2 regions of the Dasania marina DSM 21967 genome follow, and region 2 is predicted to be linked to the other one. Evidence: predicted binding sites of a transcription regulator. Region 2 holds the regulator's gene; the other holds the start of a gene.
What was found. Region 2 encodes sigma-54, which starts transcription at its own class of promoters, with help from an activator protein. Its sites were predicted from a motif close to TGGCACANNNNTTGCNNT; they were not measured.
Positions count from the first base shown of each region.

Region 1: a site for sigma-54 is predicted at 12,698-12,715, ahead of B067_RS0112355 (flagellar hook-length control protein FliK). Genes of this name have one in related genera too.

Region 1 covers NZ_KB891585.1:589,348-604,574, reverse strand. The annotation lists gene B067_RS0112420 (malate dehydrogenase) at 729-1,709, opposite strand; gene ttcA (tRNA 2-thiocytidine(32) synthetase TtcA) at 2,006-2,923, shown strand; gene B067_RS0112410 (mechanosensitive ion channel family protein) at 3,046-3,891, shown strand; gene fliE (flagellar hook-basal body complex protein FliE) at 4,234-4,623, shown strand; gene fliF (flagellar basal-body MS-ring/collar protein FliF) at 4,700-6,361, shown strand; gene fliG (flagellar motor switch protein FliG) at 6,354-7,385, shown strand; gene B067_RS0112390 (FliH/SctL family protein) at 7,448-8,248, shown strand; gene fliI (flagellar protein export ATPase FliI) at 8,257-9,633, shown strand; gene fliJ (flagellar export protein FliJ) at 9,636-10,085, shown strand; gene B067_RS0112370 (STAS domain-containing protein) at 10,218-10,523, shown strand; gene B067_RS0112365 (fused response regulator/phosphatase) at 10,560-12,275, shown strand; gene B067_RS0112360 (Hpt domain-containing protein) at 12,305-12,640, shown strand; gene B067_RS0112355 (flagellar hook-length control protein FliK) at 12,755-14,176, shown strand; gene B067_RS0112350 (flagellar basal body-associated FliL family protein) at 14,405-14,962, shown strand; gene fliM (flagellar motor switch protein FliM) at 15,009-15,227, shown strand, end outside.
Region 2 covers NZ_KB891579.1:29,942-45,168, reverse strand. The annotation lists gene B067_RS0109075 (Nif3-like dinuclear metal center hexameric protein) at 1-482, opposite strand, end outside; gene B067_RS0109070 (trypsin-like peptidase domain-containing protein) at 602-1,702, shown strand; gene B067_RS0109065 (Mpo1 family 2-hydroxy fatty acid dioxygenase) at 1,713-2,189, shown strand; gene B067_RS0109060 (YciI family protein) at 2,227-2,514, shown strand; gene hisD (histidinol dehydrogenase) at 2,680-3,993, opposite strand; gene hisG (ATP phosphoribosyltransferase) at 4,059-4,703, opposite strand; gene murA (UDP-N-acetylglucosamine 1-carboxyvinyltransferase) at 4,726-5,988, opposite strand; gene B067_RS0109040 (BolA family protein) at 6,020-6,253, opposite strand; gene B067_RS20010 (MlaC/ttg2D family ABC transporter substrate-binding protein) at 6,427-7,116, opposite strand; gene B067_RS0109025 (calcium/sodium antiporter) at 7,319-8,332, shown strand; gene B067_RS0109020 (KpsF/GutQ family sugar-phosphate isomerase) at 8,341-9,312, shown strand; gene lptC (LPS export ABC transporter periplasmic protein LptC) at 9,323-9,892, shown strand; gene lptA (lipopolysaccharide transport periplasmic protein LptA) at 9,879-10,739, shown strand; gene lptB (LPS export ABC transporter ATP-binding protein) at 10,717-11,442, shown strand; gene B067_RS0109000 (RNA polymerase factor sigma-54) at 11,647-13,155, shown strand; gene hpf (ribosome hibernation-promoting factor, HPF/YfiA family) at 13,337-13,624, shown strand; gene B067_RS0108990 (PTS sugar transporter subunit IIA) at 13,668-14,117, shown strand; gene rapZ (RNase adapter RapZ) at 14,189-15,055, shown strand; gene B067_RS0108980 (HPr family phosphocarrier protein) at 15,115-15,227, shown strand, end outside.

The sequences.
Region 1 (15,227 bases), on a different contig from region 2:
ATGGCCAGATTTAAACTTTATGCCTAGAGCTATACACAAAGCCTATATCCGTACATCAATACATAAATATACACAGGTTCAAACACCAGTGCCTATCTGTTTTCTTGTAAATTATTCACGGTTCTAACACTTTGGCACTTACCCTCTACGAAGCACCCAGATTCCCCTTGGGAGTCGCCGAGCAACGGAGGAATTTAACGGCACGAAGTAGCGAGGACTGTTTAAGCCTTTTGAAGATTGAGTATCTTCAAAAGGTGAGTTCCGCAGCGGCCGTTAAATTGTGATTCAAATACGCAAAGCGTATTTTCACCCTTCGGGCGCCATGATAAAGCTGGCGTCCAAATTCCGCCCTAGGCGAAATTTGTGAGTAGCGCAGGCTTACTTGTCAATAACAGGAGCGTAGCCGACGACGACAAATTGGCAGGATAGCCAATTTGCACAGCACGAAGTGCTGCCTTTAGGTGAGGCACATGGATGTGCCGAATGAAGTAGGGGTGCCCTTATCGCCCGGCAAGGCGAAACCTCGCTCGAATAACAAATTATTAATTAAGAAAAGCACTGGATACCGGCGTTCGCCGGCATGACAGGGTAGTAGGTTCTGGATACCGGTATGCACCGGTAGAGCCCCGCGACTGAAAGGAGTGTCTAGAGAAGTCGGTGCGATTCAGCCATAAAAAAACCCAGCTAAAAAGCTGGGTTTCTAAAACTAACCAACTACCTATCAACCATTAAGGTAATAAGTGGCTCACTGCATCGCGCTCTTCAGTTAACTCTTGCTCAGTCGCTTTCATGCGCGCTTGGCTAAATTCGCTAACCTCTAAACCGGCAACAATTTCCCAATCGCCATTTTTACAGCGACAAGGGAATGAGTAAATCAAACCTTTGGCTATGCCGTAAGAACCGTCAGAGTAAACGCCCATGCTTACCCAATCGTCGCCGTCTGTGCCTAGGGCCCAGCTGCGTACGTGGTCTATAGCGGCGTTAGCAGCTGAGGCAGCAGATGATGCGCCACGTGCCTTGATGATGGCAGCACCACGTTGGGCAACGGTGGGGATGTAGTCGTTTTCGTACCAGTCTTGCTCAACCAACTCTAGTGCGGGGGTACCGGCAACTTTAGCTGTAGAAAGATCAGGGTATTGTGTGGCTGAGTGGTTGCCCCACACGGTCATGTTTTTTACGTCAGAAACGTCTTTGCCAGTTTTTTGGGCAAGCTGTGACTTGGCGCGGTTGTGATCCAAACGCATCATGGCGGTGAAGTTGCGTGGGTCTATGCTAGGCGCATTGCGTTGGGTAATTAACGCGTTAGTGTTGGCGGGGTTGCCCACGACCAATACTTTGATGTCTTTGCTGGCGTTGTCGTTAATCGCCTTGCCTTGTACCGAGAAGATGGCAGCGTTGGCTTCTAGTAAGTCTTTACGCTCCATGCCTGGGCCACGTGGGCGTGCGCCAACTAATAGGGCGTAATCACTGTCTTTAAAACCTAGGTTCGGATCGTCTGTGCATACTACGCCAGCTAATAATGGAAAGGCGCAGTCGTCTAGTTCCATTTTTACGCCTTCTAGGGCGCCTAATGCTGGGGTGATGTCTAGCAGCTGAAGAATAACGGGCTGGTCGTTGCCTAGCATCGCGCCTGAGGCAATGCGGAAAAGTAGGGCATAGCCGATTTGGCCAGCTGCACCGGTAACGGTAACGCGAACAGGTTGTTTCATTATGATGATTCCTATGTGTTGCAAGTAAAGTGTTGCAATGAGCGTTGGTATGGCAACGGCAGAGGGTGGCTCTGGCTGCCGCGTCTTTCTGACGCAAAGGCCTTTTAAGGCGGGCTAATTCTAGTGATTTGGCCCTTAAATTGCCAGTTTCTAGGCTGTGATGGCGACAAATAAAGGGGTAATTCTGGCTAAAAACGATTAAAATGCGCGCCATTCTAGCTATCCTATGATTTATTGACTCAGCAACAGGCCGTGGTTTTATTGTGCAACAGCTTTCTACTCCATTAGTTACCGACATTCCCCTAGCGGGCCAACCCTCAACCGAAGAGGCGGCCAAGCTTAAAAAACAGACGCTGGAATTTAATAAGCTGCAAAAGCGCCTGCGCCGACAAATGGGCGAGGCGATAGCGGATTACAGCATGATCACCGAGGGCGATGTGGTGATGGCCTGTATTAGCGGCGGTAAAGATTCCTTCGCGATGTTGGAGATATTGATCAACCTGCAAAAGGCCGCACCGGTTAATTTTGAGGTGATAGCGGTCAATTTGGATCAAAAGCAGCCAGGTTTCCCCGAGCATATACTGCCCGCCTATTTTGAAAAGATAGGGGTGCCCTATTACATTGTTGATAAAGACACCTACAGCGTGGTGAAAGAGAAAGTAGCCGAGGGCAAAACCACCTGTGGCCTGTGCTCACGGCTGCGTCGTGGCACCCTGTATAGCTTTGCTGAAAGCATAGGGGCTACCAAAATTGCCCTGGGCCACCATATGGACGATATGGTAGAAACCTTATTTTTAAATATGTTTTACGGTGGCCGCATGAAGGCTATGCCGCCCAAGCTGCGCTCCGATGACCAGCGCAATGTGGTGATACGGCCGCTGGCCTATTGCCGCGAGAAAGACTTAATTAAGTTTTCCGACGCTAAAAAATTCCCCATCATCCCCTGTAATTTATGCGGCTCGCAAGAGAACCTGCAAAGGCAAAACATTAAAGCCATGTTACAAGGTTGGGATAAACAGCAGTCGGGTAGGGTAGAGAGTATATTTCGCTCCACCCAGCATATTAGCCCCAGCCAATTGGCCGATAAAAACCTATTTGATTTTGAGCAGCTACCCTTAGATAGAAGCAGCGATAAAGCCGAGTATGCCTTTACCGAGGCCACAGTATCGTCGTCGGGTAATGGTGTGCAAATGGTGGATGTGCTTAATTTGTAGTCGTGGATGTAGCTGTTGTATGGCCGTGGTGAAAAGTTTGTATTCGACAATCAGTAACTCGGCTATAACGCTGTTTAGTCGCTAGTTAATAGCAATATAAAAGCAATAAAAAGGGTGCCATCATGGAACAGAACCTAAGCAAAGAGTTAGAGCAAGCCACCGCTATTTATAAGATGGTGATTGAGTTTTTTGTTAATTACAGTTTTCAAATACTGGGTGCCATTATTGTTATGTTGCTGGGCTTTTGGTTGGCCCGCAAAGTCAGTAATTGGGTATTGTCACTACTAGAGAAAAAACAATTCGACGTTACCCTTAGCCATTTTATTGCTGCTGGCGTTAAGGTGTTAATTATCGTTATGGTGGCGCTGGTTGCCCTAGGTAAAGTGGGTATTAGTGTTACACCATTTTTAGCGTTGTTAGGCGCTGCTTCTTTAGGTGTGGGCTTGGCCATGCAGGGCATGCTGTCTAATTACAGTGCGGGCTTTAATATTATTATTACCCGCCCCTTTGTGGTGGGAGATACCATTAGGGTGCAAGGTGTTACTGGCCAAGTTGAAGAAGTGCGTTTGGCCTATACCTTATTGGTGGATGAAGATGGCGTGCGCATTAGCATACCCAATAAACATATTATTGGTGAGATCTTACATAACTCACAGCTAAGTACCTTGGCGGAAGTAACCATAGGCATTGCCTACCACGAAGACCCAGGGCAGGCCATAAGCTACATAGAGCAAGCCATCAATGCTTTAGAGGGCTTAGACAATAACAAGCCCTCGCAGGTGGGTATAGCTAGCTTTGGCGATAGCAGTATTAACTTGGGCATACGTATATGGCTGCCCACCCAGCAATATTATCAACAGCTATACCAGGTTAATCAGGCCGTTTTTGCGGCCTTAAAAAACAATGGGGTGGCTATACCTTTCCCGCAACGGGAAGTGCGTTTGTTGGGTGATCAAGCGGCTAGCTAAGCGCCGCTATTAAGCTACCTGCTAAAGTAAGGTGCCTCCCCAGCCATGCTTTTATGGCTGGGCACTGTCATGCCTATTGCCCTATTAGCGGTGTTTAGCGATGGCTATCTTCGTGTTGAAACGTCTCTCAAAGCCTAAGTGCCGCAGCATCGCTTTCCCTACTCTGAGAATTGGCCCATTTTGTGCAACCCCTACTGCTAACAAGAAGCGGGCTGCATCACAGTCAAATTACTGTCTTATATCCTGCCTCTACATCTAAATACGCTAGCTTAACCGTAATGGTTAGATTGAATGTCAGTTCTTTGACAGTTAATAGCGAGTGTTAAGTAAAGGGGAAGTCCGGTGAATGTAGGTCGTACAGATATCAATAGCTTACTCAGCCAAATGCGTGAAATGAAGGCGGCTACCATGCCAGCAGGAATGCCTGCAGGCGGCCCCGCCGATATGCAGGGGCCACAGGGTGTGCAGCAAGCGCTCAATGGCCGCATAGAAAAGGCCGATAGTGCCTCGCCCAGTTTTTCCACCATGTTTAAGGGTGCGATAGACGGCGTTAACCAAACCCAGAAAACCGCTGGTAGCCTGCAAGCAGCCTATGAGCAGGGTGCACCTGGTGTGAGTTTGTCGCAGGTGATGATCGCTTCGCAAAAATCGTCAGTAGCCTTTGATGCCATGACGCAGGTGCGCAACAAGGTAGTTGAAGCCTATAAAGATGTGATGAATATGCCGGTGTAGCGGTGTATTGCAGTTATCCATTAAGTCTATAAAGCGATTTATAGAGATATATAGCGAAATTTAAAGAGATAATAAAATGGCAGCAGAAGGCTCGTCACAACCACAAAGCCAGGTGTTTGATGGTTTTGGCGGTTTAAATCTTATCCGGCAGTTAGGCCTAATGATAGGCTTGGCCGCCAGTGTGGCGATAGGTTTTGCGGTGGTGCTGTGGTCGCAGGGTGAAGACTATAAGCCCCTGTATGCCAATTTGGATCGTATGGACCCCAGCGCGGTACTTTCTATATTAGATAGCAACCAAATTGTTTATAAGGTCGATGAAAACAACGGCGCGTTAATGGTGGCCTCCAATCAAATTCACGATGCGCGGCTAAAGCTAGCGGGTGAGGGGATCTCTGTCGATGGTAGTTTTGGTTTTGAGCTTATGGACAAAGAGCGTCCCTTGGGCACCAGCCAGTTTATGGAGAACGCCCGCTTTAAGCGCAGCTTAGAGGGTGAGCTAGCCCGTACCATTACCAGCATACGTCAGGTTAGAGCCGCCCGTGTGCATTTGGCCATACCCAAGACCTCGGCCTTTGTGCGCGATTCCCGCAAACCGACGGCCTCCGTGTTTATCGATTTGTACAGTGGCGCGGGTATTAACTCGCCACAGGTACGCGCCATCGCCAACTTGGTGGCATCCAGTATCCCCGAGTTAGCGCTACAGGATGTCACTGTGGTCGATCAACGCGGTAACTTGCTGTCCAACTTTGAAACCGACGAAAAAATGATCGCCGCCAACCGTCAAATGGAGTACACCAAAGAGGTGGAGCAGCGCTATATCAACCGCATTCACTCCATCTTGGTGCGTATCTTGGGTGAGGGTAAATTCAGAGCCGAAGTGAGCGCCGATGTCGATTTTACCGAGGTAGAGCAGGCCGAGGAGCAGTTTAACCCCGACTTGCCCGCTATACGCAGTGAGCAAACCCTAAAAGAAGGCCGCAATGTAGGCTCAATCGGTGGTGTGCCAGGGGCGTTGAGCAATCAGCCCCCTGCAGATGGCGCCGCCCCCGAAAATGCCACCGCCCAAGATCAAGGTGGCGAGGGTGGCAGTAGCGGTAGAGTGCAGGCTACCCGCAACTACGAGCTGGATCGCACGGTGAGTTATACCCGTCATCAAACCGGTAAGGTGCGTAGGCTCAGTGTAGCGGTAGTGGTCGATAATGTAGTTAAAAAAGACCCCACCACCGGTGCCATGAACTCAGTGTCTATGCCGCAAGAGGAGCTGGACAGTCTTTCAGGCTTAGTGCGCGATGCAGTAGGGTTTGACGCTGCGCGTGGTGATAGCGTCAATATTATCAATGCTGAATTTGTGACCTTGCCAGAGCCCGAAGTGGAATTAATAGAGGAAGTGCCCCTGTGGCAGCAGCCAGAAATACTAAACTTGGCTAAAAAAATATTGGGCGGCATATTCGTCATGGTGATTATTTTCGGGGTGTTGCGGCCGGTTATGCGCAACCTAACCGATACCTCTAAGGAAATGCGCGAGTTAGAGGCGCAGGAGGCACTAAATGACTTATCCGCCGATTTAGGTGCTGACTTAGCGGATGAAACCGTTACTTTATCCGGTGGCGATAGTATGCTGCTAACGGGTCCCGGGCAGGGTTATGCGCAGCAGCTTAATGCGGTTAAAGGCTTAATTGCTGAAGACCCCGGGAGAGTCGCACAAGTGGTTAAACAATGGGTGAACAGCGGTGAGTGATAACGATACAGCAGCGGGCGGCGCTGATAAAATTAACATCACCAAGCTCAATCAAGCGGCTATTTTATTGATGTCGTTGGGGGAGAAAGAGGCCGCCGAAGTGCTTAAGCATTTAGGGCCCAAAGAGGTGCAGCGCATAGGTACCGCCATGACGGGCTTAGAAAACGTGCCGCAATCCCACGTCGAAACCGTAATGAATAATTTCCTACACGAGGCGCGTACCTTAACCGGCCTAGGTGTGGGCTCCGATGGCTATATACGCAATATGCTAGTAGAGGCCCTAGGTGATGATAAGGCCAACTCGCTAGTCGATAGAATTTTATTAGGTGGTAATACCACCGGCCTAGATACCTTAAAGTGGATGGATGCTCGCGCCGTGGCCGATATTATTCGCCACGAACATCCGCAGATACAGGCCATAGTCGTGTCTTACCTCGATGGCGACCAAGCCGCCGATGTGCTTTCTAACTTACAAGATAAAGTGCGCCTAGACATCGTTATGCGGGTAGCCGCCTTAGATTCGGTACAGCCTACCGCTTTGCAAGAGCTTAACGACATATTAGAGAAACAATTCTCTGGCAGCGCCGGTTCGCAAACTAAAGAAATGGGTGGTATCAAAGTCGCCGCCGAAATCATGAACAACCTAGACAGCTCTATAGAGTCTGAATTAATGGACTCCATACGCGAAGTGGACGAGGATTTGGGCACTCAAATTCAAGACCTTATGTTTGTGTTCGACAACCTCAAAGGGGTGGACGACCGCGGTATTCAGGCATTGTTGCGAGAAGTGTCTTCCGATGTGCTTATCTTGGCGCTCAAAGGGTCCGACGACGAGCTGCAAGAACATATCTTTGGCAATATGTCTAAGCGTGCCGCCGAATTGTTGCGCGACGATCTCGAAGCCAAGGGCCCGGTCAAACTCAGCGAAGTGGAAGGTGCGCAAAAAGAAATCCTGGTTATTGCCCGTCGCATGGCCGATGCTGGCGAAATTGTACTGGGTGGCAGCGGCGAAGAAATGCTGTAAGCACAAGGCTGCCCTGGCTGCTTATAGCTAGGGCATGGTATTAAGCTGTATTAGGTTGATTGATGAAAAACACTGATCGTATCCCCGCTATTCAATCGCTAGGCTATAAGCGTTGGCAGTTGCCCGAGGTGAACGAGGGGCAAATCATACACGCCGAAAAAACCAGGCGCGATGTCGCCCGCGGCGAAGCCCCCAGCATCGATAAAAACCTAGTGGTTTACAGTAAAGTGACCGTGGGCCAAATCGAAGAGATTAGCCAGCGCATCAAGCAGGACATAAAGCACGAGGCCTACCAAGAGGGTTTGCAGCAGGGTTTGGATAAAGGCTATAAAGCGGGCCTGCAAAAAGGCCAAAACCAAATACAGCAACACCTCACTAGCTTGCAGGCCTTGATTAGCCAGCTCAATGACGCCCTACAACAGCAGGATAACGCCGTGGAGCAGGTGCTGGCAGAGTTGGCTACTGGGGTGGCAGAATCGATAGTGCGGCGTGAGTTAATCCTAGATGGCAGCCATATACAGGCTGTGATACATGACGCGATAGCCGCCATTGATGCCAAGGCGCAGAAAGTCGATATTTACTTAAGCCCGCAAGATTATAAGTTTGTCACCACCATGGGGCAGGTAGAGCCACAATGGCAATTACACACTGACGCGACGTTAAGCGTGGGAGGCTGCCGGGTGAGCAATCAATACAGCGCGGCTGACTACAGCACTGAGCAGCAATTTCAGCAAACCGTAAGCCAGTTAGTGGATAGCCGCTATGCCGAGCTAGGTAGGCAGTCAGCTGCCAGCGATACCACTACCAACGATGCCATCCCCAGCGATATAGCCCCCAATGATACTAGCCCGGATGAGGGATAAAGCGCCTTATGTCTCGCCCTCTATTTAGCCAGCGTTTGCAGCAATACCAGCCCTCGAAAGCGGCACTTAGCAAACCGCAAGTGTCGGGTCGTTTGGTGCGGGTTGTGGGTATGACCCTAGAAGTGATGGGTCTGCAACTGCCCATAGGCCACCGCTGTGTAGTGATTAACAGCGAGCAGCACCAGGTAGAGGCCGAGGTGGTGGGCTTTGCCGAACACAAAATATTCCTTATGCCTATACAGCAATCCTCCGGCTTTACCCCTGGTGCGCGAGTGCTGGCGATAGACTATCAAGACAGAGTACCGGTAGGCCCCGAACTATTGGGCCGGGTAATCGACGGTGCAGGCCGTCCTTTAGACGGCAAAGGGCCGCTCAATAACAGCGGCTTTATTCCCATGAAGGGTGAAGCCATTAACCCGCTAGCCAGAAAACCCATTAGTGATACGCTGGATGTGGGTATTAAAGCTATCAACGCCGTGCTCAGCGTGGGCAGGGGTCAACGTATAGGTTTGTTTGCCGGCTCGGGGGTGGGTAAGAGTGTGTTGCTAGGCATGATGACCAAATTTACCGAGGCCGACATTGTTATTGTTGGCTTAGTGGGGGAGCGGGGCCGTGAGGTTAAAGAATTTATCGAGCATACCCTGGATGAAGAAGGTATGCGCCGGGCGATAGTGGTGGCAGCCCCCGCCGATGAAGCGCCGTTAATGCGTATGCGGGCCGCCTCTTTAGCCACGCGCTTAGCGGAGTATTACCGCGATCAAGGCAAACATGTATTACTGCTAATGGACTCCCTAACCCGTTATGCCCAAGCCCAGCGTGAAATCGCCCTCTCTATAGGCGAGCCGCCAGCCACTAAGGGTTATCCGCCCTCGGTGTTTTCTATGCTGCCCAAGTTGGTGGAGCGGGCCGGTAATAATGCCGATGGCAGCGGTTCAGTGACTGCGTTTTATACGGTATTAACCGAGGGTGATGATTTGCAAGATCCGGTCGCCGATGCCTCCCGGGCGATACTTGATGGTCATATCGTACTGTCTCGGGCCATTGCCGATGAGGGGCATTACCCTGCCATTGATATAGAGGGTTCAATTAGCCGAGCCATGCAAAACATCGTCACCGAAAAGCAGCTGAAACAGGCCCAGCGCCTGCGCTTTTTATACTCGCGCTATCAGCAAAGCCGCGACTTAATCAGTGTTGGCGCCTATGTGGCCGGCAGTGACCCTGAAACCGACTTGGCCATAGAGAAATTGCCGGCTATTAAAACCTTCTTACAGCAAGGTTTAAACGAGTCCTTTGATGTGGAGAGTAGTTTTCAGCTACTCAATACACTACTGGCAACGGCGGTGCAGCAACAGCCCGATCAATTACCCGCGGTTAATGGCCGTTAACTATGGCTAAAAAACCCTCACAGCGCTTACAAGTGGTATTAAAGCTAGCCCATATTAAACAGCAGCAAGCGGCCGATAAACTGGCCCAGGCTAGCGCTGCATTACAGCGTAACCGCAGCCAAGGCGAGCAACTGCAAACCTACCAGGGCGAATATAATCGCCATTTTCACAGCTTTGAACAACAGCCTGTCAGCAGCCAGCAAATGCGTAATTATCAGCGTTTCTATAATAGTTTAGAAGAGGCGGTATACACCCAAGCGCAGCGCAGCGCAGTGTCAGAAACCCAATACGAACATCATAGGCTGAATTGGCAAAAAGCCTATGCCAGCGAAAAAAACATGGAAAAACTAGTCCTTAGAAAGCAGCAGCAAGAAACCAAAACGGAAGATGTGAAATCACAGCGTGAATTGGATGACCGTGGCCGCAGTAAAGATTTACAGCAGGGTGATTAAGCTTTAAACAAGATAGAGCTAGGCATTAAAAAATATATAGTTATAGCTGGTATTCGTATTTCGCTGCGCTATAGTCATCTAAGATAAATATAATCTTATAAACTTCAATATGTAGCTTAGAGAGGCGTATTAATGGCAATAACATCGGTTATATCAGCAGATGGAAATGAATTGACTATCGGTGTTGAAGGGCGCTTTGACTTTGGTTCGCATCAGGATTTTCGTCGTGCCTATGAAGGCCAACCCAGCCAAGTTGCACGCTATATCGTTGACTTGCAAGAAACCACTTATTTAGACAGCTCGGCCTTGGGTATGCTGTTATTACTTAAGGACTATGCCGGTGGTGATGACGCCGATATCTCGGTTATCAACTGCAATGACGATGTCCAAAAAATATTAGCTATTTCCAATTTCGATCAACTGTTTACCATTCAATAAGCGCCTAATTAGAGCCGTGCGCTCTTTTTATTATTAATGGATACGCTGGCAGTTATTAAAATTTTGGTTGTCGATGACAACCCTACCGATAGATTGGTGTTAGAAACCATTCTGCGCAAGCAGGGCCATACTGTGGTGTCAGCGGATAATGGCCTAGATGCCTTAACGGTATTTCAGCAACAACAGCCCGACCTGATTTTATTAGATGCACTCATGCCTGGCATGGATGGCTTCGAAGTGGCCGAACGCATCAAAAGTCAGGTGGGTGAAGACTTCATTCCCATTATTTTTCTTACCTCCTTACAAGATGCTGGCTCATTAGCGCGCTGTTTAGATGCGGGCGGCGATGATTTTATCAGCAAGCCTTATAATAGTGTGATTCTGCAGGCAAAAATCAATGCCTTCAGCCGCATGCGGACGATGAACCGCACCTTACTGACCAACCGCGACCAAATATCCCTGCATAACCGTACGCTTATTCGTGAGCAAGAAATAGCCAAACGGGTGTTTGATAAAGTGGCTCACGCCGGTTGTTTAGATGCTAGCAATATCAAACACTCGCTATCAGCGGTATCTGTTTTTAACGGTGACGTGGCCTTAGCGGGGGTTAATGCGCTGGGCAATTTGATGGTTTTTCTAGGTGACTTTACTGGCCATGGTTTAAATGCTGCGTTGGGGGCTATGCCCTTGGCACAAACTTTTTATAGCATGTTGGAAAAGGGTTTTAGTCACAAAGATATATTGGTAGAAATTAATAAAAAATTAAATGAAGTGCTGCCAGTTGGTGTTTTTTGCTGCGGCTTATTGGCAGAAATAAACTTTCACGAGCGCACTGTAAAAGTGTGGAATGGCGGCTTGCCCGACGGCATCATCTATAAGCCCGAGAGTGGTGAATTGGTAGCGCTTACCTCGCAGCATCTGCCCTTGGGGGTGCTGGCTGCTGCGGATTTTAATGGCCGTGCAGAGCTTTATGATGTGCGAGTGGGCGATAAGCTGTATTTATGGTCAGACGGCATACTGGAGGCTGAAAATAGCCAGGGCAAGCAATTTGGCGAACAGCGTTTATACGAGGTGTTTAAGGCCAACACCATACCTGATAATTTATTTGCCGAAGTAAACTGGGCGGTAAATCAATTTATAGGTGCCACTGAGCATGTAGATGACATTTCCGTGATGGAAATTACTCAGGTAACACCAGAGAACTTTAAGGGCTCGCAGCCGCCGGTACTGGAGCAAGAGGTCTCAGGCCCCAATAACTGGACTATGAGTTATGTGCTTAACCCTGAAACGCTGCGCGCGTTTAATCCGCTGCCACTAATGCTTAACTTTATTATGCAAGTGCCCATGTTGCGTGTTTTTAGCGGTCAGATTTATATTGTGTTAACAGAGCTTTTTAATAATGCTTTAGATCACGGTATTCTTAAGCTAGAGTCCGTGGTTAAAAACTCCACCGAAGGTTTTAGCCGCTACTACCAAATCCGAGAAGCGTTATTGCAAGACTTACAAGCGGGCAGCATACGTTTTGAATTACACTATCAGGGCACGCGCAAGGGCGGTTCTTTGACGGTAGAGGTGATTGATAGTGGTGAGGGCTTTGATTACTCGCGCTTAGGTTTGGGTGGCAAAGGTGTGTACAGTGGTCGTGGAGTCTACTTGGTTGCCAAGCTTTGCACTGAGCTAGAGTATAGAGGCCGGGGTAATGAAGTGAGAGCCGTGTATACCTGGGGGGAAGCGGCCACCAGTTCGGCATAGTAATGATTAACAAAAAGTAAGGGTACAACATGGTATTGGAACATATAGATATGGAAGCGTTGGCGGCGCTGCGAGAGGTTATGGGCGCAGAGTTTGCACATTTAGTCGAAACCTTTATCAATGACAGTGACACACGGATAAACAGTATTAAAGAGACTGTTAATGCTGCTGATGCTGAAGCTATACGTAGGGCTGCCCACAGTTTAAAAGGCAGTGCCAGTAACATGGGAGCAGTGAATTTAACCGACCTGTGTCGCCGCTTAGAAGCTTTGGCCGGTGAGGCTGAGCTAGCCGATAGTCAGAGTTTGCTTGCGCAAATCACCGCTGAGTACGCGATAGTGCGTGAAAGATTACAGGCGCTGTAAAAACACTTTTTAAACATCCAGTAAAAGACTGGGTAAGAAGTAAATTCTAATAAAACTTGGCATTTAAACTGCATTATTTCCCCTTAGTGATATTACCTAGTACTGGGGATTAAAATGGATACAGCTAGTCAATTACTGTTAGGGCAAACACGTGCAGCCACTGCTGCGGCTAGTGATCGCGCTGCCAATAGTGGTGTAGGTGCCAAAACTGCGGCGGCGAATGCCTCGTCAGCCCAGAGCCACAGCCAACCTGACAATATTGATCAGCCTTTTGCCCAGCATATGGCCAATGCTACCCAGCCTGCTACTCAGGCTGTTAGCGCCGTCAACAAATCCTCCGGTACCGCCACTCCCCACTTTGATTTTAGCCAAGAGGCGCTGCTGGCTGAGGCCGATAGCGGCAATGGCTTGCAGTTTGCCGGTGAGTTATTGCCAGGCCTATTGCCACAATCTATGGCTGGCTGGAGTGTGTCGGGGCAGCAGGCAGGCGCTAGCGAGGCCAATAATGCAGCCGCTGGCTCACAGGGGTTGCCTGTGGATTTAGAGCAGCAAATAGCCTGGCAAACACCGGCGGGAATTAATGCTCAGGCTGGCACTGTACAGGGGACGTTAGCCGCAGGTAGTGACGCGTTAGCGCCATTGTCACAGCAAAGCGCCCAAGCACAGGGTATGGTGACTATTATGGATAATTTCAAACAGCAGCGTGCCGGCGCTGGGTTGGCCGATCCGCAGGCTCTCGCTGAACAATGGCTGGACCCTGATGCGCTGACAACGATGAGCACACAGTCAAAAACCAGTTTAGGGCAATTTAGCGGTGGCCAAGCTATACCGGGTTTAGGGCTGGCTGAAGGCCAGCTTACCGGTCCGGGCGGCGGTTTGAATGCATTAAATCAAGGCTTGCAGCAGAGCTCGGGGCAAAACACTGAGGCGTTATTGGCGGCCAATGCCGCTGCATTGTCCATAGCGGCTGAGCCAGATAGTGCCGCAGCCGATAAATTAGCTGCCAGCCTGTTAACCGCTACCGCTACTTCGACAACGTCCTACCCGAAAGTTGATGGGGGGGCGAGTTACGCGCAAGCTGCCAGCGCTAGCTTTCAAACCAGTGTTTCTACGTCAGTCATGGCGCAGGGCTGGGGTGATACTGTGATGCAAAGAGTGATGTGGATGAGCTCCCAGCAAATTCACAGTGCCGAAATCCAGTTAGACCCGCCAGAACTGGGTTCCTTGATGGTGAAAATCAATACCAGCCAAGAGCAAACCACGGTTAATTTTATCAGCCCGCATGCGGCGGTGCGTGATGCCCTAGATCAAAACCTACCGAAACTGCGTGAGCTTATGGCTGAGCAGGGGGTGGATATGGTCGATGTCGATGTCTCTGAGCACCCTGGCCATGATAAGGCCGAGCAGGGCGATGATGGCGGCGAAGGCGCGCAGGCAGGTTTGCTGGCGCAACAAGGTGATGAGGCGATGACTAATGATCAGCCTGGCACCCAGCCGCAGTTACAAGACATAGGCTTGATTAACGCCTATGTCTAAGCGTTTCCGCTGAAACTGGGTAAAATCTAACCGTATTATGCTGTGGGCAATGATTTTGCACTAAATTAGCCCACAGCCCTCCTTATTTCTAGTTAGCTGCATTACACTTCCCTCTGTTGGCAATATTCACGGCTTAGGCCAAATATTGCGCTAAGCAATTGTTTTTTAAAAAAATAAAAACTGTTCTAAGGCTGGCATAGCTTTTGCTGCCAGAGGATAGAGCGTTCAATGCGGCGGAAAAATGGCATGGCAGAAGAAGAGAGTGAAGTAGCGGAAGACGCAACGGCGGCGAAAGGCGGTAAGGGCAAGATTATTGTACTTATTGTTGCCGTATTAGTGCTAATAGCAGGCTCGGTAGGGGTAACGCTGTTCTTCTTGGGCTTTTTTGATCCACCTCCACCCACCGAAGAAGAGCTGGCAGCAGCGGCTGCTGAGGCTGGGGTAGAAGCGCCTAAGGGCAAGATTAGCGCGATGTATTTTCCGATTCAGCCGCCTTTTGTGGTCAATTTTCAATCCCGTGGTAGGCAGCGATTTTTACAAACCGACGTCACTATTATGACTCGTGATCCGGAAGTGTTTGCCACCATACAAAAGCATTTACCGTTAATAAAAAACCGTTTAGTGATGATTTTAGGTGGTGGCGCTTACCAAGAGCTACAAACTAATGAAGGCAAAGAACTGATGCGACAACAGGCGATGCAAGGTGTGCAGGCGGTTATCACAGAAGAAACAGGCAAAGAAGACGGCGTAGAACAAGTGTTGTTTACTAATTTTGTGATGCAATAACAGGTATACCGAATGAACAATTGGCTAATTGCGGTAGAGGGCTAACGTGCAGGACTTACTGTCACAAGAAGAAATTGATGCCCTATTACACGGTGTGGATGGCGGCGACGTTGAAACCGAAGAGGAGGTCGACTTTGACGAGGCGCGTTCCTACGATTTAACCAGCCAAGATCGCATCGTGCGTGGGCGCATGCCCACCTTGGAAATGGTTAACGAGCGTTTCGCCCGTTACACCCGCATCAGCCTATTTAATTTATTGCGCCGC
Region 2 (15,227 bases):
ACTTGCTTTACACGCTGGCTAAAATCGGCCGCACTCATAGGCGGATTAAGACTGCCGACATTACCAACAGGACGCGCCTCGCCGGGTTGCAGCCCACCTTCTACCGTAAGGCCTAACAATTGCGCTAGCTGGGAGTTATTACCCAGCACCGGGTGGGCATCCAGCGGCAGGTGGTAGGCCAGCAGGTTGATATTGTTATCCATTAGGGTTTTGATGCGCCGGTATTTCATGCCGGTTAGGCAGGCATCCTCGCCTTTCCAAAAATAGCCGTGATGCACTAATACGGCATCCGCATTGTGCTTTACCGCTGCGTCTATTAACGCTTGTGAGGCGGTAACGCCGGTGATCAGGGTTTTTATTTCGCTACCGCCCTGCACTTGTAGGCCGTTGGGGCAGTAATCTTGAAACTGACTAGGTTCTAGCTGGCCCGTGATGGCGGCGACTAACTGTTTGATTGTAATTGTGTTTTTGGCCTGACTCATTACACCCTCTATGCGCTATTTCTCATTGTGCGGATACTGATAATAAAAAAATCATGCTAGGCTAACAACCCAGAGAATACTAGGGGTCTACCAATATGACCCCCATAATGGTCCGAACAATGAACAAACTCTTTCGATTTTTAAGCTGGCCGATACTCTGCGGCGTGTTAGCCGCTTTTATTATTTTGCAATATCTCAACAATGACCGCGTTCATGGCTATAACACCGCCACCACCACCCCCAACAGTTATGCCCAATCGGTGAAAATTGCTGCACCGGCGGTGGTTAACATCTATACCAAAAAAACCGTTAAGCAGAAATTACCGCCCTTATTTAATGACCCTTTCTTTAAGCACTTTCTAGAGCGCAATAACATACGGCAAAAAGAGCGCGTACAACAAAGCTTGGGCTCTGGCGTAATTATGAATGAGCAGGGCTTTATTTTAACCAACCATCACGTAATTAACGGCGCTGAGGAAATTTTAATACTATTGCACGATGGCCGCGAAGCCTTGGCCAATATTGTTGGCAGCGACCCCGACACCGATCTAGCGGTGTTAAAAATAGAACTCGATGACCTAGCCTTTATCCATTTAGGCGACCCCGCCCAGGCGCAGGTAGGTGACGTGGTGCTGGCCATAGGCAACCCCTACGGTTTTGGCCAAACGGTTACCCAAGGCATCATCAGCGCCACCGGCCGCTACGGCTTGCAGCTCAGCACCTATGAAAACTACATACAAACCGATGCCGCTATTAACCCTGGTAATTCAGGCGGTGCCTTGGTAGATGCTCAGGGCCGCCTGCTAGGTATTAACTCTGCCATTTATAGCCGCAGCGGTGGTTCCCAAGGTATAGGCTTGGCCATACCCATAGATTTAGCCCTGCGCATTGCCGAAGATTTAATTCAATACGGCAAGGCTATACGCGGCTGGCTGGGGGTAGAGGTGCAACCGCTTACCGCTATGGCAGCGCAAAATCACAAGCTGCCCCCCGGCAACGGTGTGGTTGTCACCGCCGTGGCCAGCAATGGCCCCGCCGACCAAGCGATGATTCAAACCGGTGACATCATTATTGCCATTAATGACAAAGATATAGGCGATGGCAACATAGGCATGAATCTTATTGCCGCTACCCGCCCCGGCGAGCAGGTCAGCATAGATCTGGTGAGAGGTCGTAACCACTTTAATGTCACCACTATCATCGGCAGCCGCCCCGAATAAGATCGCCAATATGACTAGCAAACTGCAACAGCAATTTGAACGCTATAGTGAGAGCCATCAACACCCTTATAACCTAGCCATACATGCGCTGGCGGTACCGCTAATTTATATTAGTGTGCTGGGCCTGTTGTGGGCGCTACCCTTAGCGCAGGCACTGGGCCAATCTCATCTACATCATGTGATCAACCTGAGCTGGCTAGCCATAGTGATTAGCAGCGGCTTTTATTTACGCCATTCGCTTAGCCTAGGCCTGGGTATGTTGGCGCTGTCTACCGCAGCCATCGTGTTATGCCTGTGTTTGCAACAGCAAAATATTTCGGTGGCATTAGCCTCATTGGCTATTTTTAGCCTCGCTTGGCTGGCACAATTTATAGGCCACGGCATAGAGGGTAAAAAACCTTCATTTTTTGAAGATATAACGTTTTTATTAATAGGCCCAGGCTGGGTAATCGCTAAACTCTACCGCCGCCTGCACATACCGTATTAATCACCGCGATAACAATCGATAGCAAAGAGAAAACAGCATGCAATTTTTAGTAACTGCCTTAGATGGCACCGACGCACAAGCACCACAACGCAGGCAAGATGCCCGCGAGCAACACTTGGCTGGTGCCAAGGCACTGAAAGAGTCAGGTCATATTTTAGAAGTAGGCCCTATACTTAACGACGAAGCGCAGATGATAGGTTCGTTTTTGCTATGCGAATTTGCTAGCCGCGCTGCTTTAGAAGAATGTTTAAATAATGATATCTACAGCAAAACTGGGGTGTGGGTAAATATTGATATTAAGCCGGTAAAGGTGGCTTTTCGGTAGGTTTTCTTTAACGATCAACTAACTATAGAGCAAGACAGATTGTTGCGGCTTTATATGTTGTTAACTATCGCGGAGTATCAGAGTAAGGCGACTACTTGCAAGACAGTCGCCTTACTCTTTGAGAGTTTTATGCTTCGAAACGAATTTTAAAGAAACAAAAAACACTTATTCTTTTATACGGTATTCCGCAGAGCGGGCATGAGCGGTTAACGACTCACCTCTGGCCAATACCGAAGCCGTTTTACCCAATTCTGATGCCCCTTCTGGCGAGCAATAAATCAGCGAGCTGCGTTTTTGAAAATCATACACCCCTAAAGGTGATGAAAACCTTGCGGTGCCAGACGTAGGCAATACGTGATTGGGGCCAGCACAGTAATCACCTAAGGCTTCAGCCGTGTGGCGCCCCATAAAGATGGCCCCCGCGTGACGTATACGCGGCAACATGGCTTCAGGGTCGGCGATGGATAATTCTAAATGTTCGGGCGCGATGCGGTTAATCACTTCGGCGGCCTGTTCTACACTGTGCACATGAATAAACGCCGCGCGTTCGCGCAGTGACACTTTAACAATGTCTTGCCTATCCAAAGTAGGTAGCAGCTTATCCATACTGGCTTTTACCTGCGTTAAAAACTCGGCATCTTCACTAACCAATATCGATTGCGCATCTTCATCGTGTTCGGCTTGCGAAAACAAATCCATGGCTATCCAATCGGGATCGGTTTTGCCATCACAAAACACTAAAATCTCTGAAGGCCCGGCTATCATATCCAAACCTACCTGGCCAAATACTTTGCGCTTGGCGGTTGCAACAAAAATATTGCCGGGGCCAACAATTTTATCCACCCGCGGTACGGTTTGGGTGCCATAGGCTAAGGCCGCAACGGCTTGCGCACCGCCTATGGTAAACACTCTATCGACACCGGCTATGGCCGCTGCGGCCAACACCATATTATTGCGCTCGCCCTTGGGCGTAGGCACCACCATAATCAGCTCGGCTACACCGGCGACTTTAGCTGGGATAGCGTTCATTAACACCGATGAAGGGTAGGAGGCCTTACCACCGGGCACGTATAAACCCACTCTATCCATGGCGGTAATTTGCTGGCCTAACACTGTGCCATCGGCCTCGGCATAAGACCAAGAATCTTGTTTTTGATGTTCGTGATAAGAGCGCACGCGCTGGGCGGCCAGCTCTAAGGCCTCACGCTGCTCATCGCTAATGTCTTTTAAAGCTTGCTGTAACTCTGCCTGCGACAGCTCTAGCTCGGCCATGCTAGCCACCGTTAAAGCATCAAAGCGTTGCGTGTACTCCACTACCGCGGCATCGCCACGGGCTTGCACGCCAGCAACTATTTCATCTACCGATTTAACCACCGCATGATCTGACACAGACTCCCAAGCCAATAAGGCATCTAGTTGCGCAGCAAAGTTTTCGCTGTTGGCATCCAGTTGTTTTATCGTGATGGAGGGGTTATTCATGGGGCTATCCATTTTAAAAAGTGGCTCTAATAGTAAAACGTGGCTAGGTTAAAACAGTTCCAAACTTAGCCTTTATCGACAACAGCTAGTGCTAATTTATCAATTAGCTCTTGTATGCGTTGATGCTTGCGCTTCATTGCGGCCTTGTTAACCACTAAGCGCGAGCTGACATCGGCGATGTGATCTAAAGGCTCCATGCCATTCGCTTTTAAGGTGTTGCCGGTGTCAACGATGTCGACAATTAAATCGGCCAAGTCCATTAGCGGCGCTAATTCCATCGCTCCGTATAATTTAATAATGTCGGCTTGCTGACCTTGTGCAGCAAAGTGCTGTTTGGCGATGTTGACAAATTTTGTGGCTACACGCACACGGCCTTTCGGTAGTGCGTGGCCTTTTAAACCCGCAGTCATTAGGCGGCACTTGGCAATTTGTAAATCTAGAGGCTCGTATAAATCGGCCCCGCCTACCTCTAGCAGCATGTCCTTGCCCGACACGCCTATATCGGCAGCACCGTGCTGCACATAGGTGGGCACATCAGAGCCACGTATCACTATCAGCTTTACATCAGGCTGATTGGTTGCAAAAATCAGCTTGCGACTTTTGCTAATATCTTCCAAAGGCGCTATACCCGCAGCGGCAAATAAAGGCAGTGTTTCGCTGAGTATACGACCCTTAGTGAGGGCAATAATAATGTCTTGATCGTTATTCATTACATTAACTTTTTTAACAGGTTTAGTTAGCGATGCGGCGTATTTTTGCGCCCAGCATTTGCAGCTTTTCTTCTATACATTCGTAACCACGATCGATGTGATAAATCCTATCGATTAGGGTGTCGCCCTCGGCAATTAAACCGGCAATCACTAAACTGGCTGAGGCCCGCAAATCGCTAGCCATAACCGGCGCTGCTTTTAAGCGCTCTATGCCGATAATAACGGCGGTGTTGCCCTCTATGGTAATGTTGGCGCCCATGCGCTTCATTTCCTGAGTTTGGTTAAGACGGTTTTCAAAAATAGTTTCGACTATGGTGCTAGTGCCTTCGGCGATGGTGTTCATAGCCGTGAACTGGGCCTGCATGTCGGTGGGGAAACCGGGATAAGGCGCGGTGCGTATACTGACTGCCTTGGGCCTGCGGCCTTGCATATCCAATTCTATCCAGCCATCACCGGTAGTGATTTTAGCACCGGCATCTTCTAGCTTAACAATCACCGCTTCTAATATATCGCTGCGGGTATCTTTTAATTTTATCCGGCCACCGGTGGCGGCAGCAGCCACCAAGTAGGTGCCAGTTTCTATACGGTCGGGCATGACTGAATAATCACAGCCGTGTAATTTCTCTACCCCTACTACGGTAATAGTCGCAGTGCCGTGGCCTTCAATGTTGGCGCCCATGGCAATTAAAAATTCAGCCAAGTCGACTACTTCCGGTTCGCGAGCGGCGTTTTCTAAAATGGTTTTACCTTCGGCCAATACCGCTGCCATTAAAATATTTTCGGTGCCGCCCACAGTGACGGTATCCATAAAAATGTGTGCACCTTTTAAGCGACCATTAGATTTAGCGCGTATATAGCCCTCATCAACGGTAACAGTAGCACCTAAAGCTTCGAAGCCTTTAAGGTGTATATCCACAGGTCGACTGCCTATGGCACAACCACCGGGAAAGGAAACATTGGCTTCACCAAAGTGCGCCAGTAACGGCCCTAACACCAAAATTGAGGCGCGCATGGTTTTAACCAGCTCATAGGGGGCGGTTAGCTCTTGTATGGTGGTGGGATCAATTTCTATACCCAGTTTTTCATCGATAATCGCGTCCACACCCATGCAGCGCAACACCGTAATCATAGTGGTGACGTCATGTAAGTGCGGCAAGTTGCGTATGGTCACCGGCTCACTGGCTAAGAGTGACGCCGCTAAAATCGGCAGCGCCGAGTTTTTAGAACCAGAGATACGAATCTCGCCATTTAACTTTGCGCCGCCTTGGATCAGCAGTTTATCCATGAAAAAACCTTAATTAATTAGTCTGAGACTCTTATTGTGAGTGCTCAGCGGGAGTAAGCGCTTTGATGTTCACAGCATGTAAGCTGCCATCGGCTATTTGTTGGCTTAAACCGGCATACACCATTTGCTGGCGCTTAACAGGGCGCACCCCTTCAAAGATATCGCCTATGGCCGTCACTGTGCAGTGGCTGCCCTCGACCTCGACATGTACTTCGCAGCCGCTTAACTCGGCCTGCAGTAATTGTTTGATTTGATCTGCGTTCATGACTTCCTCATCGCCCATTCTTGCTGGAATTGTTACCGGCATTGTTACCGGCGTTCTTGCTGGCATTATTACTGGCGTAGCTACTGATATTATTGCTAGCAGCCACACTATTAAAAGACGGCAAATTATACGGAAACAGGCCCCAAATAGCGAGCTAAATGGGGCCTCCAGCGCTATTGTTGTGACGGCGGTTGTACTGCAGTCTCTTGGCCGGCAGGCTTAACCGACCAATTATCGATCACCTTATCCAAGTCACCCTGATAACGCTTGGCGGCAGAGATAAATTGGCCCTGATACACCAAACCCAAATTAACCGCTTCTATAGTTACGTTGCGTATTTTCCAAGAACCATCTCTGTCTTGACGCATTTTGTAATGCACCTCGTAGGGTTTCTCCGCCGAGCCGTAGATTTTTTGCAAAACAGTAGTGCTACCATCATTGCCGTCATCTGCTGCGGGGGGGACGACTTCAGTGCGGGTACCACCAAAGGCCAACAAGCCCTTAGCGTAGGTTTGCACCAAGCCCTGCTTGAACACTCCGGCAAAACGCCGAACTTGGCCTTTAAAAGCATCCTTGGCCTTATTCGAACCTAGCTGTTTGTAATATTCTCTAGTGGCATAGGGACCCATAACACCACGGGAAAAACTATCGAAGTCGACCACAGCATCTAATATGCTTTCTATTTCCCTATAAAAACGCTGAGGATCACTTTCAAAATAACCGTTGGCATCATCGATTAAGCTCAGCACTTTGTCAGTGGTTTGCTCTACGGTTTGATGAGCGCTTAAGGGTGCCGCCGCAGCCACACTCACCATCAATAACAGTGACGTAATAGCCACTGACACGCGTTGTAAAACCCTCATGATTTTCTCCTGATAATGAATGGCTGCCAATGTAACGAAAAAAGCAGCGCGGTAAAAGCATTCTGTTGCCACAAATACACTACAATAACTTTTCTTTTAAATACCAAAATTACCACAGTGGCGATTACCTTTAGTAAAAACCCCTATATAATGGCCGCCCTAAACAAACCCACTCACCCCATTCACTACCCATAGGAACACCATGCTAGAAGCCAGTATTGCTATCATTATCGGATTTGCAGGCTTAATTTGGAGCGCCGACCAATTTGTTGCAGGTGCCGCCGCCATCGCCAAAAATCTGGGTATGGCTCCCATCATGATAGGGTTAACCATTGTCGCCATTGGCACCTCAGCCCCTGAAATTATCGTCTCTATTAGCGCCGCCTTAAAGGGGGCAGGTGATTTGGCAGTGGGTAATGCATTAGGTTCCAACCTAGCTAACATAGGTATGGTGTTGGGAATTACCGCGCTAGTTGCCCCCATCCCCATCGCCCTAACTATTTTAAAACGCGAAATGCCGCTGCTATTAATTGCCACTATAGGCGCCAGCTACTGCTTATACGATGGCTATTTAAGTTGGTCGGACGGCGTTATTTTACTAGTTACGCTGGCGGTTATTTTTTATATTTTGGTCACCAGTAAATCACACCAGCCCGATGCCGAACATGAGGCCGATATTGAACACATACCCACCATGAGCACAGCTAAAGCCTGGCTGCTGTTTGTGGTGGGCTTTGCCCTGCTCATTGCCAGCTCACAACTATTGGTATGGGGGGCAAAAATAGTCGCTATAGAGCTAGGGGTTAGCGAGCTAATTATAGGCTTAACCGTAGTCGCGGTGGGCACCAGTTTGCCCGAGTTGGCCGCCACTGTCGCCAGCGCGCTAAAAGGCCACCACGACATAGCGCTGGGCAATATCGTAGGCTCCAATCTATTTAACCTGCTTGCCGTAATGGCTATGCCAGCACTGATTAGCCCCACCGCTTTAAGCGCCGAGGTATTTACTCGCGACTATATGAGCATGGCTGGCATCACGCTATTATTAGCAACCATACTCTATGGCCACTATATCTGGGCCAAACGAGCGCGCAACAAACTACAGGCTAGCAATGCTACCGCCCTATTACCGACTCAATACTTAGGTAGGTTAGCTGGCGCGGCGCTATTAATTGCGTACGCAGCCTATTACTATCTGCTATTCCCTATTAACGGATAAGCCACACCATGACGACTATCTCTTTTAAAGATTCCGCACTGCGCACGATTAAGATAGAGCGCGATGCCGTGGCCAGCTTAGTAGACCGTATAGATCAGCACTTTGATCAGGCCTGCGAACTCATGCTGCAATGCCAGGGCCGCGTCGTCGTCACTGGCATGGGTAAGTCTGGACATATAGGCACTAAAATCGCCGCCACCCTAGCTAGCACTGGCACCCCGGCCATGTTTGTCCATCCCGGTGAAGCCAGCCACGGCGACATGGGCATGATTACCGCGCAAGATGTGGTGATAGCACTATCCAACTCCGGCACCACCGCTGAAGTCGTCACCTTATTACCGCTGTTAAAACGCTTGGGGATACCGCTAATCACCATCACCGGCAACCCGGACTCCATCTTATCGCAAACCGCCGATGCCAATTTAGACGTAAGCGTAGAGCAAGAAGCCTGCCCGCTTAACCTAGCACCCACCTCCAGCACCACCGCCTCACTGGTAATGGGTGACGCCCTAGCCATAGCCCTATTAGAAGCACGCGGCTTTACCGCTGAAGACTTTGCTTTTTCACACCCCGGCGGCGCACTGGGCCGACAGCTATTATTAAAAGTGGAAGATGTTATGCACAGCGGCGAGCAAATACCGAAAGTGCAAAGCGGCACTCTGCTTAGCGATGCCCTACTGGAAGTCAGCCGCAAAGGCTTGGGCATGACCACCGTGGTGGATGCCCAGAATATCTTAATCGGCCTATTTACCGATGGCGATTTGCGCCGCGCCCTGGATCACAGCATAGACATACACAGCACCCGCATCGACGAGGTGATGACAGTCAACTCAAGAACCGCCAGCCCCGGCATGTTAGCCGCTGAAGTGCTGGGCTTAATGGACGAGTACAAAATCAACTCCATGGCTGTAGTTGATAGCCATAAACACCCCGTCGGCGCGGTACATTTACACGACTTACTAAAGGCGGGAGTGGCTTAGCCCACACACTATGACTTTACTGCGTCGCAAACAAAAACACTTCGTCATTACCAGTATCGCTCTGGCTTTACTGCTAATGTTTTTGTGGTTGTATACCGAATCCGGCTCCACCCCCAGCTTTAGCAAAAAGGCCACACCCAAAGAACCTGAAATTTTTATGCGCGACATACACAGCCAACGCTTTAATGCCGAAGGCCAATTAGCGCATACCCTGACAGCCGAAAGCCTTAACAACTACGCCAAGGGCAAACGCAGCATATTGCAACTACCGGTGATGCACTTTTACACCGACCAGCAACTGACATGGCAGATCACTGCAGACTCAGGCATAGTAACGAAACAGGGCCAGCAGGTAGCATTAAAAAATAATGTTATTGTATTGAGCAACGACCAGCGCTACCAGCTCAGCACCAGCGCACTAAATATCTATCCCAAAAAACAAATCGCCGAGAATAATCTAGCCGTCACTATTACTAGCCCACAGGGCACGACTACCGCCACCGGTATTAGAACGGACTTAACCCAAGAGCACACTCTATTGAAAAAAAACGTAACAGGCCACTATCATGCAGCGCCGTAAGCTACACATACCACTCAGCGCCGCGGCGCTCAGCCTCATTAGCACCCTATTTAGCAACTCAGGCTGGACCCTGCCAGAAGACCGTGCCCAGCCCATCACCATACAATCAGACTCTGCCGAACAGCGCATCGTCGACGGCAAAGAAACGACCCTCTATAACGGCAGCGTAGTGATGGTACAGGGCAGCCTGCATATTAAAGGCGACACTGTTACCGTGTTTAGCGAGGATCGCTCGGTCACCCGTATCGTCGCCATAGGTAAGCTGGCCTTTTTTAGCCAGCAAAACGAAGCTGAAAAGCCGCCCGTAGAAGCGCAGGCGGAAACCATAGAGTACCAACTCAGCAACGACACCATCGTCTTTTTAAACCAGGCCACACTAACCCAAGGAGCCTCCAGCCTTAGCGGCCAACGCATAGACTACAACACCAACACCGCGCAAGTGAAAGCAGCTGGCAGCCAAGAGGGCAGCGAAGCCGCCAGCAGCACCGGCCGGGTTAATATGGTGCTAGAGCCCAAGCGCAAAATCGATAGCGCGGAGACCAATGGCATGTCTGCACCTATAGCCAATCCAAGCCCAGCACCAAAACCTGAATCAGAGTCTGAATCAGAACCTAAGCCAGCCCCTGAACCAGAGCCCGTATCCGTACCAGCCCCCGTAAGCGACGATGTGTCAGCTACCGCCGTAGACGCGCCCACCCCTGCAGCTATTTCTGCAGCTACCCCAACACCTACCCCTACGGTACAGCCCAACACAACAGGCAATGACAAGGCCAGCGCACCAACCGACGATCATACCAACCCCAAAACCGACCTAAAGGATAGCCATGCCGACGCTGTTAGCCAGTAACCTAGCCAAGGCCTACAAAGGCCGGGAAGTGGTTAAAGATGTTTCACTGTCCGTAGAAAGCGGCCAAATCGTCGGTTTATTAGGGCCTAACGGTGCCGGTAAAACCACCTGCTTTTACATGATAGTGGGCATAGTCACCGCAGACCGCGGCCGCATCACCCTGGACGATAAAGACCTCACCGGCCTCTCCATGGGCGGCCGCGCTAGACAAGGCATAGGCTACCTACCCCAAGAAGCGTCTATCTTTCGCAAGCTCAGCGTGGCCGACAACATTATGGCCATACTGGAAACCCGCGCAGACTTAAGCCGCCGACAACGCAAAGCTAAACAGCAAGAGTTACTGCAAGAGCTGCACATTACCCATATACGCGACAGCTTGGGCATGGCCTTATCGGGGGGCGAACGCCGCCGGGTAGAAATCGCCCGCGCGCTAGCGACTGAACCGGCATTTATTTTATTGGATGAGCCCTTTGCTGGCGTAGACCCCATTTCGGTGGGCGATATTAAAAACATTATTAAGCATTTAAAAAACCTTAATATAGGGGTGCTAATCACCGACCACAATGTGCGAGAAACCCTTAGCATCTGCGAAAAAGCCTATATCGTCGGCGATGGTCACATCATCTCCGAAGGTTCACCCGAAACCGTGCTCAATAACCGCAAAGTGCGGGATATTTATCTGGGCCACCAGTTTGTTTTATAAGCTGTGCAGCTTTTAAACTACTGTGGTGCATAGCCATAAAAAAAGCGGTATAAATATTGCTTTCTTATTGCCTATAAGAACCTGCATAAACTACACTAGGCCTTAAGTTGTCCTCATTAATCACTGGCATTAATAGCCTGCACCAAGGGTAAAACCACCCACCTGGCGCGACTTCCTTGTGCGGAAAAGTAATAATTAGTCACTATGAAACAATCGCTACAACTTAAAATTGGCCAGCAGCTGACCATGACGCCGCAGTTGCAGCAAGCGATCAAACTATTACAGCTTTCCACCCTAGATTTACAGCAAGAGATACAACAAGCCTTAGAAAGCAATCCCATGCTAGAGGTGAACGAAGAAAGCGAAGCCGACAGCCCAGCCAAAGAAGGCGATAAGCAAGCCGAGCTGGTAGACCTCAGCCAACCCAACGAAAAACCCACCAGCAAAGAAGCCGACAGCACCGCCGCCGATGCCGATAGTGACTGGGCTGAAAACAACATCCCCGACGACCTACCGGTAGACACCAACTGGGATGACGTTTACACCAATAACAGCCCCAGCAGTAACGGCTCATCAGCCAGCGGCGATAACGACTATAACTTTGACGCCAACAACAGCGCCGAAGAATCATTACAAGATCACCTCTACTGGCAGCTCAACCTGACCCGACTCTCCGACTTGGACCGAGCCGTCGCCATGGCTATAGTTGATGCCGTAGACAACAATGGCCGGCTCACCCAAACCCCCGAAGATATACTCTCCGGTTTTAGCGAAGAATACCCCGAACTAGAGCTGGACGAAGTGGTGGCAGTACTACACCGGGTACAGCAATTTGACCCGCCGGGGGTGGCTGCAGCTGACTTACAAGAGTGTTTGATGATACAGCTCAACCAGCTGTCTCCCGACACCCCTTGGCTAAAAGAAGCCAAACTTGTCACTACTCGCCACCTGGCCTTATTGGGCAACCGTGATTACGCCCAATTGATGCGCCGTAGCAAACTCAAAGAAACACAGCTGCAAGCCGCACTAGTGCTTATCCAAAGCCTTAGCCCCAACCCCGGCGAAACCATTACCAGCAGCCAAACCGAATATATAGTACCCGATGTTTTTGTTAAAAAGATCAAAGGCCGCTGGACCGTCGAGCTCAACCCCGATACCGCCCCCAAACTCAGTATTAACAGCACCTATGCCTCCATGGTTAAGCGCGCCGACAATAGCAGCGACAACAACTATTTGCGCGACAACTTGCAAGAGGCGCGCTGGTTTTTAAAAAGCCTACAAAGTCGCAACGAAACCCTGATGAAAGTGGCCACCCGCATCGTCGAGCACCAGCGCGGCTTTTTGGATTACGGTGACGAGGCCATGAAGCCTTTAGTACTGCACGACATCGCCGAGGCGGTAGAAATGCACGAATCCACTATCTCGCGGGTCACCACCCAAAAATACATGCATACGCCCAGAGGTATTTTTGAGCTCAAGTATTTTTTCTCCAGCCATGTCAGCACCGACTCCGGCGGCGAATGCTCCTCCACCGCGATACGGGCACTGATCAAAAAACTCATAGCCGCCGAAAACACCAAAAAACCACTCAGTGACAGTAAAATTACCGCCTTACTGGGCGAACAGGGCATCAAAGTGGCCCGCCGCACCATAGCCAAATACCGCGAGTCGCTTAATATACCGCCCTCTAATGAGCGCAAGCGGCTGGTTTAAGCTGAATAATCAAACACTTAAAAAACTACCGACACAGCGACGAGATTCTTAGCAGGCGAACTAAACAGGCTGCCAAAATTACGCTAAGCTGAAAGAGACGGGAGCCACTTCCTCCCTATTCAATTAAAGAGTCCGCACGCCGTGCAGCACTACTTTTTAACCCTGTCAGAAGGAGCCAGCCATGCAAATTAATGTTAGCGGTCACCATGTCGAAGTTACTACAGCCCTTAGAGATTACGTCAGCAGCAAATTTTCCCGCCTAGAACGCCATTTTGATCAAATAACTAACACCAATGTCACTTTAACCGTTGAAAAACTCAGCCAAAAAGCAGAAGCTAACGTCCATGTTGCTGGCGCCGATTTATTCGCTGTCTCAGAGTCTGAAGATATGTATGCTGCGATAGACACGCTCACCGACAAACTTGACCGCCAACTGATTAAACATAAAGAAAAAGTCAAAAGTTATTAGCCCATTAACCCCAAGCACGCTCACACAGTAATCGCGAAATTCTATGTCTTTATCCTCCATTCTTACCCTTGAGCGCACCCTCTGTGGTGCCGAAGGGCGCAGCAAAAAACGCGTTCTAGAAACTACATGCCAATTTATATGTCAGGATATAGTTTCGCTAGACAGTGAGGACTTATGCGACAAGATCACTGCCCGCGAGCAGCTGGGCAGCACCGGCCTAGGCCACGGCATAGCCATACCCCACTGCCGCATAGACAACTGCAGTAGCATTACCGGCGCGTTGATTAAACTAGAACAGCCGGTAGACTTTGACGCGATAGACGGTGAGCCCGTAGATATCTTGTTTGTACTTATCGTGCCTAACGAAGCGCAGGATGAACACCTAGCGGTGCTAGCTACCCTGGCCAAATTATTCAGCACCGCCGAATTTTGCCAGCAACTGCGCAACGCCAAAACCAGCCAAGAGCTGTTTGATATAGCCATTAACGCTTAGCTATAAACCCTTTGCTATTTAAGCTTATAGTCATAAACCACAGTCATTAATAACAGCCACACAGGAGCACTATGAGGCTAATTATCATCAGCGGCCGTTCCGGCTCAGGCAAAAGTAGCGCCCTCAACCTCTTAGAGGACGAAGGCTATTACTGCATAGACAATTTACCGGTAGCGCTGATTCCCGATTTAGTCACCCATCTTAAACAAGGCGGCCATCCTTCAGGGGATAAAGTTGCGCTGTGCATAGACGCCCGCAATAGCAGCAGCGACTTAAGCGCGCTCACCTTGATGATAGAAGGCGATCATCCCGGCGTAAGCATAGAAGTCATCTACCTAGACGCCGACAATGACAAGCTCATCAAGCGCTTTAGCGAAACCCGCCGCCGCCACCCGCTGAGTAATAAAGACACCGGCTTAGCCGAGGCCATTAGCCGCGAACAAAAACTGCTAGAACCCATTGCCAGTATTGCCACCCTCACCATAGACTCCAGTGACATGAGCCTACACGACCTGCGCGACACCATTAAGTCGCGCTTAGTCGACAAAAAAGGCAGCAGCATCTCCATTCAGTTTCAGTCCTTTGGCTTTAAACACCGCATACCTAACGATGCCGACCTAGTTTACGACATACGCATATTGCCCAACCCGCACTGGGACCCGGCCCTGCGCATACTTACCGGGCTAGACCAGCCGGTCATAGATTTTTTAAACACGCAGCCGCAAGTCGATAGCATGTACGAGGATATACGCAGTTATTTAGAAAAGTGGTTGCCCGCCTACCAAGACAGCAACCGCAGTTACATCACCATCGCCATAGGCTGCACTGGCGGCCAACACCGCTCCGTGTACATGGCCGAGCGGCTAGCCCATTATTTCGCTGACCACTTTGATAATGTGCAAGTCCGCCACCGCGAAATGCCCAAACAGGCTAGCTGAGAGCACGCTGAAACCCTAACTGCAATGAACCAGTAACAATAATGAACCAGAGCCACTGCATGATTACTTGTCACACCACCATTATTAATAAGCTGGGCCTACACGCCCGCGCCGCCGCCAAGTTTGTGTCTACCGCTAGCGCCTATGGTTGCAGTATTAACGTGGGCAAGGA